Regions from separate parts of the Bradyrhizobium sp. 27S5 genome, predicted to be linked through region 1. Evidence: riboswitches for the same ligand, from Rfam matches in the RefSeq annotation. Region 1 holds a riboswitch; the other holds the start of a gene.
The links. Region 1 has a riboswitch for ZMP and ZTP ahead of glyA (serine hydroxymethyltransferase). Riboswitches for the same ligand answer to the same signal wherever they lie in the genome.
Positions count from the first base shown of each region.

Region 2: another riboswitch for ZMP and ZTP. It lies ahead of WDM24_RS24520 (bifunctional 5,10-methylenetetrahydrofolate dehydrogenase/5,10-methenyltetrahydrofolate cyclohydrolase); the one in region 1 lies ahead of glyA (serine hydroxymethyltransferase).

Region 1 covers NZ_CP147714.1:7,908,174-7,911,568, forward strand. The annotation lists gene WDM24_RS37235 (amidohydrolase family protein) at 1-235, opposite strand, end outside; gene WDM24_RS37240 (AraC family transcriptional regulator) at 308-1,162, opposite strand; partial or broken gene WDM24_RS37245 (aldehyde dehydrogenase family protein) at 1,331-1,450, shown strand; ZMP/ZTP riboswitch at 1,526-1,610, shown strand; gene glyA (serine hydroxymethyltransferase) at 1,645-2,925, shown strand; gene WDM24_RS37255 (PQQ-binding-like beta-propeller repeat protein) at 3,048-3,395, opposite strand, start outside.
Region 2 covers NZ_CP147714.1:5,209,926-5,213,320, reverse strand. The annotation lists gene WDM24_RS24530 (hypothetical protein) at 1-70, opposite strand, end outside; gene WDM24_RS24525 (hypothetical protein) at 219-1,367, opposite strand; ZMP/ZTP riboswitch at 1,557-1,636, shown strand; gene WDM24_RS24520 (bifunctional 5,10-methylenetetrahydrofolate dehydrogenase/5,10-methenyltetrahydrofolate cyclohydrolase) at 1,652-2,515, shown strand; gene WDM24_RS24515 (MaoC/PaaZ C-terminal domain-containing protein) at 2,666-3,118, shown strand; gene WDM24_RS24510 (PadR family transcriptional regulator) at 3,246-3,395, shown strand, end outside.

The DNA of each region.
Region 1 (3,395 bases):
GGTGAGCCTGGCAGTGTTGGGCGACCTCGTCGTTACTGATCATCGGCCCGCCCGGACCGTGCCAGCCACAGAGCGTGCCCATAGAAACGCCTGCACGATCCATCTCGGCAAGCGTGTCTCCGATAGGGGGCGCCGTTTCCGACCATTTGCCGGGTCTCCACCGACGCAACGACTCGAACATCGGATCCCCGATCCAGGCGGGATTCGGATGCTGCATCCAGGCGTCGATGATCATTCTGAGCTGCCCGCGTCTGACGATGGATCGAGGCGACGGCCCGCGACCTGCCAGCGTGAAAGGCGAACCTGCTCAACCGGACTCGGTCGTGGTCCCGAGTGGCCACACCGCCATCACTAGACGCGAGGATCGTTCGGCGTCTTGAAGAAATCGGACAGCCTGCGCACGGGGCCTGCCCCACGCCTGCCGGAACGCCCCGGGCGTGACACCGGCGTGTCGCCGAAACTCTCTGGTGAGGTGGGCCTGATCGGAAAATCCGAGATCAGATGCAATCCCCGACAGACCATCGCCTCCGGCCGCGATTTCGTAGACCGAGCGACGGAAGCGCTGCACGGCAAGAAAACGCTTGGGCGGGCAACCGGTCGACGTTCGCACTCGCCTCTGCACCGTCCGGACCGATTTACCGACATGGCCCGCCAGCTCGCTCACCCGACCATGCGGCGCATCCAGCGGGTCGCACCCCGGAATCGAGGGGGGCCTCGCCTTCCGCGCGAGCGCGAGTAACATCAGATCCACGCTGTCGAGAATGTCAAAGCACGATGGACTGTCCCGGACGATTCGCGCCAGCGCATCGCGACACGCGACGATCGTCGGATTGTGGACGCTCGGCGTTCCCGGCCAATTCGGTTTCAACTTGACACCGACGATCCAACCGAAGAACGCCCTTCCTTTTCTTCTGCAATCGAGGCTCGGCTCGTTGAAGACCACTTTGCCGGCCGAATCGCCTTCCCGGAATACGAAGGCAAGCTCCTTGAGCGGGGAAGCGAATGATATCCGACTTTCCGTCAGCCGGCCCCGGTCTTTCAGGATATAGATCGAGTCCACAAAGGCGGCCTGATCGTCGCGCGGTGCGAATTCAGCGTAGAACGAGGGATGGGCGAAGACGCTGTCTTCGCCTTTATCCGTTTTGATTGGAGCAACGGTCATCAGTTCTCGCCGTTTGATCGGCAATTGCTTGGTTCGCTGTTGAATGCACTTACGACTGATCTATCATACACCTCCGTAGCGGCAGTTTAAACGCAAAGCTGCCGGCGTAGAAGGTGGCCCATTGGTTCGCGATGAAGCTCGCATCAGTCCCAGGTCGGCTCTTCTGACAAGCAGCTGCTCGCCGGCACCGTGCGGGTGAACACCTCGCGCGCCATCAGCTACATGATGCCGTTCGGAGGCATGATGTTTTCCGGCATCGGCCGCGAAAGTGGCATCGCCCTTATCCGCGGTCATTGAACTGGTCGTTGCGGAAGGTCCGCAGGTCGGCTAAGTTCTCCTCACGAAGAGTCTACGTGCTCATTCGTCCTTTCGCGCGACTGGCGAGCCAACGTGGAATTGACCACGGTGAAGCGCGAAGGGTTCAACGCCGATCGCCTGGGCAACCCATCTGCTGGAAAAACAGCGTGTTGAGGAGCCCGAGCATGCCGTCGTTTCGCAACGAACTGTCCATCAACGATCAAGAGATCGCCGCCGCCCTTGCGGGCGAAGAGCGCCGTCAACAGGACGGCGTCGAACTGATTCCGTCCGAGAACTACACCTACCCGGAGGTGCTCGAACTGCTCGGCTCGGTCTTCACCAATAAATATTCGGAAGGGTATCCGGGACGCCGATACTACGGCGGCCAGCAGTATACGGACAACATCGAGAACCTCGCGCGGCAGCGGGCCTGCTCGCTGTTTCGTGCCGAGCACGCCAACGTTCAGCCGCTTTCCGGATCACCGATGAATCAGGCCGTCTATCTCGGCCTGTTGAATCCCGGCGACACCATTCTCGCCATGGACCTGTCCCATGGCGGTCATCTCACCCACGGCGCGCCGGTGTCCCACATGGGGCGCTTGTTCAACTTCATTCGCTACAAGACGGCGCCGTCAAACGGCGGCGCGATCGATTTCGACGCATTGCGCGCGACGGCGCGTGAAGCGCGTCCGAAGATGGTGTTGTGCGGCTACAGCTCCTATCCGCGCGACCTGGACTATGCGGCATTCAAGAGCATTGCCGACGAAGTCGGCGCGCTCACGATGGCCGACGTCAGCCATTATGGCGGATTGGTTGCCGCTGACGTCATGCGCAATCCGCTCGATGCCGGCTTCGACGTCATGACGACGACGTCCCACAAGTCGCTGCGCGGCCCCCGTGGCGGGATCATCCTGTGCCGGAAGGAACATGCCGGCCGGATCGATGCTTCGGTCTTTCCCGGTTTGCAGGGCGGGCCTCACATGAACGTCGTGGCCGGGATTGCCGTGACGCTCAAGAAGGCGGCGACCGCGGATTTCCAGGCCTACGCGCGGCAGGTCTTGCGCAACGCGAAGGTGCTTTCCGGCGCGCTGATGGATCGAGGGATGAAGCTGGTCACCGACGGGACGGACAATCACATGATGGTCGTCGATACGGCAGCATCGGTCGGGCTGAACGGGCGAGCGGCCGAGGACGTGCTCGATGCCATCGCCATCACCACCAACAAGCAAGTCATTCCGGACGATCCGCGCCCGCCGCTCAGGCCGAGCGGTGTTCGCCTCGGGACACCGGCGGCGACCACGCGCGGCATGGGAGAAGCCGAAATGCATCGTATCGGCGGGTTCATTGCGGCGGCTCTGCGGGCGAATGGAGACGATGCGGTCGTCGCGCGCCTCAGGTCGGAATGCACCGAGATGTGCCGGGCTTTTCCTGTTCCAGGCGTGGTGTCCGCGTCCGGACCGAACTGACCGGCGGCACACCGGCAACCGCAGCCTGGCGCGGAGACATGCCGAACGGAGTTTGGCGCCGCCGGTGCGCATCCCGCATCAAGTGCGGGACAGGCTTCGCTCGAAAACGCTCTATGCGCTCGTCAGGGATTGCCGACCTCGAAGGCCAGCAGAACATTGCCGGGCAAGCCGCTCCACTGCGCGTAGCCGGAATTGACGTACAGCATGTGATCCACAACGATCGGGCCGGGTCCGTCCATGGCACCGCCACGGGCCGCAACGCCATTGATCGTGGTGTAGTCGCGGGCCGTGTCGATCTCCCAGAGCAGCCGAGCGTCGTCGGTTGCATAGGCGCGCAAGAAGCCGCTCACGCCGCCTGAGAACACGACGCCGGGAATGACGGTGATCGCGGCCGACAGCGCCGGGCTGCACTGGGGGCGGTCGCCGCAGGCGACCGGCGCCACCTGCATCGTGACCTTCCCGGTCGCAAG
Region 2 (3,395 bases), 2.7 Mb from region 1:
GTGGGGTGGTGCCTTGGGCAAGCGCGGCAGCCGGATACAGGAGCGCCAGCGCGAGAATGATCTGTCTCATGTCGAAATGTCCGAAATGGCGTGATGACCGAAGGAGGGCGCCAGGGTCGGAAAGGCCGTGGCGTGGAACCGTGACTAACGCAAATTTTGGCTAAATCCTATCCCGGACTTGGCCTTTGGGGGTATCAATCCACCGGCTCAGGCGGTGCCTATTTCGGCATGGCCTGCGCGACCAGGAACAGCGCGGCGGCACGTATTTTCGGGGCGTGGATCTGGCCGACAATCTGCAGCGCTCCAGCCACGTCGCCGGCCCTCGCGGTCGCTGCGGCAAGGCTACGCAGCGCGGTCTGCTGAGGCGGCGTTTCGGCCGGATCCGTCAGCAGCGACAGCGTCGTGCGGGCATCATCGGGCCAGCCGTTCGTGGCCTGCCAACTGGCGATGCTGGCGAGCATCATGTCCTTGTCGGTCACCGGCGTCAGCGATTTGGCGATGTCGAGGGCAAGCAAAAATTGCTTGGTCTCCAGCAGTGGAACGATGACCTGCGTATAGCCGACAAGGCGCTGGAGCTCGAATTGCGCGTCGGCAGTCTCCGCCTGCATCTGTTGCAGCGCCTGCTTGACCGGCTCGCCGTCGCCGCGCAGCGCCATCACTTTGATGATGGAGAAGCGAAGCGGGATTTCTCCGCCGCGTACCCTCAATTTGTCCAGGGCGGTGCGCAGATTCTTCTCGGCCTGGTCATAGAACTCCTTCGCGGATTTCGTATCGCCGCGCTTGGCGTAGGCACGCCCCAGGGCGACCTGCATGTCGGCCAGTTGCGATTCCGTGATGAAGCGCTGCTCCATCATCAGTGCACGGGCTTTCTCGATCTTGCCGACGTCTGCCAGCTCCTTCACCGCCTCGATCGCGATGACGCTGCGCGTGCCGTAGATGTTTTTTGGGTCGGGCGGCGGTTGCAGCCGATCGGCCAACGCCAGCGCCGTATCGAGATCGTCGGCCTTGACGAGGCTGCGCGCGAGCTCGGCGATTCCGATGAGCTGCGTCGACCCGCCGAAGGTGCCGACCAGATCAAGCGCCTGCTGTTTCTGGTTGGCGGCAACCAGTCCCTTGATGGCAATCAGGGCGTAGCTCGTCACGTTGGCGTTTTGCGCGGATTGCGACAGCTGTTGTGCCTCGGCGATGTCGGCGGCGGTGGCGTACTCGATATGAAGCAGCACGCTGGCCTGGATCAACACGTCCAGCCGCTCCTTGCCGGCGAGCGGCCTGCCGTTGCTGCTGAACGCCTCTTCGAGAACGCAGGCGCGCGTCGGCTTGCTCCGGCACGTCGCCCAGTCCGCATGGACCGGCAACGCGCCGCTCATTGCACACGCCAGTGACGCAAGCGCCGTCAACCAAAAGCGATGCCTGAAAACAGTCATTGTGCCCTCAATCTAGGCGTGCAGTCCGCCATGCTCGATAAGTTCCACACCTTGCAGAAGACCGCAAGTTGTCGCGCACGCTGCGCTTGCGCGGTCTGCCATTGCCTTTGGCAGGCCGGGCGGCTATGACCACGCCATCTGCGCGACTGGCGCTTGGATGGACCACCATCGGGGAGCGCAGAGACTGAACGCCGCGCGCCTGGGCACCGCTTCGAAACGGAGGTCCCATGACGGCGAATATTCTCGATGGGCATGCACATGCCCAGATTGTCATCGATCAGGTTGCAAGCGAACTGGACCGGCTGCCTCGCGCACCGGGGCTGGCGGTCGTGCTGGTTGGCTGTGACCCGGCGAGCCAGATCTACGTGCAGAGCAAGGTCAGGATGGCCGAACGGCTCGGCCTGCGTGGCGAGGTCGAACGCCTGCCTGATGACGCCAGCGAGGCCGATCTGCTGGCCAGGATCGAAGCGCTCAACGCGCGTGACGATATCGACGGAATCCTCGTCCAGCTGCCGCTGCCGACCCATGTCGACGCCTTGCGCGTGATGGCGGCGGTCGATCCCGCCAAGGATGTCGACGGCCTGCATGCCCTGAACGCAGGCCGGCTGTTTCACGGCGACGATGCGCTGGTGCCATGCACGCCGCTCGGCTGTCTCCGCCTGATCAAATCGATCCGGCCTGATCTCACCGGCGCGCATGCCGTGGTGATCGGCAGCTCCAACATCGTCGGCAAGCCGATGGCCGCGCTGCTGCTGCAGGAGCAGGCGACCGTGACGCAGACCCACATCCACACCCGCGGCATCAGCCAGATCTGCCGACAGGCCGATATCCTGGTCAGTGCGGTGGGGAAGGCTGGCCTCGTGCGCGGCGACTGGATCAAGCCGCAGGCCATCGTCATCGACGTCGGCACCACGCGCGTCGAGAAGCCGGACGGCGGCTACACGGTGTGCGGCGATGTCTCCTTCGACGAGGCGGTGCAAATCGCCGGTGCGATCACGCCGGTGCCGCGCGGCGTCGGCCCGATGACGATCGCCTGCCTGATGGAGAACACCCTGAAGGCCGCCAAGGCGAGGGCGGCACGGCTGCAATAGCGCGGCATATGCGCCGCGTTGCGCGAGCGGCCGATACCGCTCGCGTCACGTCTTCGCATCCGGCGTCGCGTGCGCGAAGTTCATGACGTCAGAGGTCATGGAATGCCCGCAGCGATCGTCTATCGTTGTGCCGGAAAGCGGAGGTGCGCGATGCTGTATGCGGAAGATCTCACCCAAGGGCAGACGTTTGAGCTCGGCAGCTATACGATCGGCGAGGCCGAGATCCTGGCGTTCGCCGGCAAGTATGACCCCGTGCCGATCCACACCGATCCCACTGCGGCTGCGGCGGGTCCGTTCGGCGGCTTGATCGCAAGCGGCTTCAACACCATTGCGATCTATCAGCGCCTCGTCGTCGAGGCGATCTGGGGCAAGGTGGCGGGCATAGTCGGGCGGAGCCTGGAGATTCGATTGCCCAGTCCGGTCCGCCCTGGAGCCACGCTGACCGGCCAGTCGCAGATCCAGAGGATCACCATCAGGCCGGAGCGGCGCGACGCCGTCGTGATCTTCAGGACGGAGCTGGTCAACGACGAGCAGCGTCCCGTCCTCGTCGTCGTGCTCGATGCGCTGATTCACATGCGGCCGGCCGCGAAGGAGCGGGCGTAGCGTCCGAATTGATCGCTGATCGGGGGCCGTAGCCGTGATCATCGGGCCTGAAGCATGTTGCTCTGACAGGTACCTTGCATTGCATGGTACCTTGTTATATATAGCTCCCAACACCCGCAGGAGTTCGATGGCGGAATCGACGATCCAGGTTCAGCTCAAGAAGGGAGCGCTCGAGATGTGCGTGCTGGCGCTGCTGGCCCGTGGCGAAAGCTATGCCTATGAGATCGCGAGCACGCTCGCTTCACGCATCGGCATGGGCGAGGGCACGATCTACCCC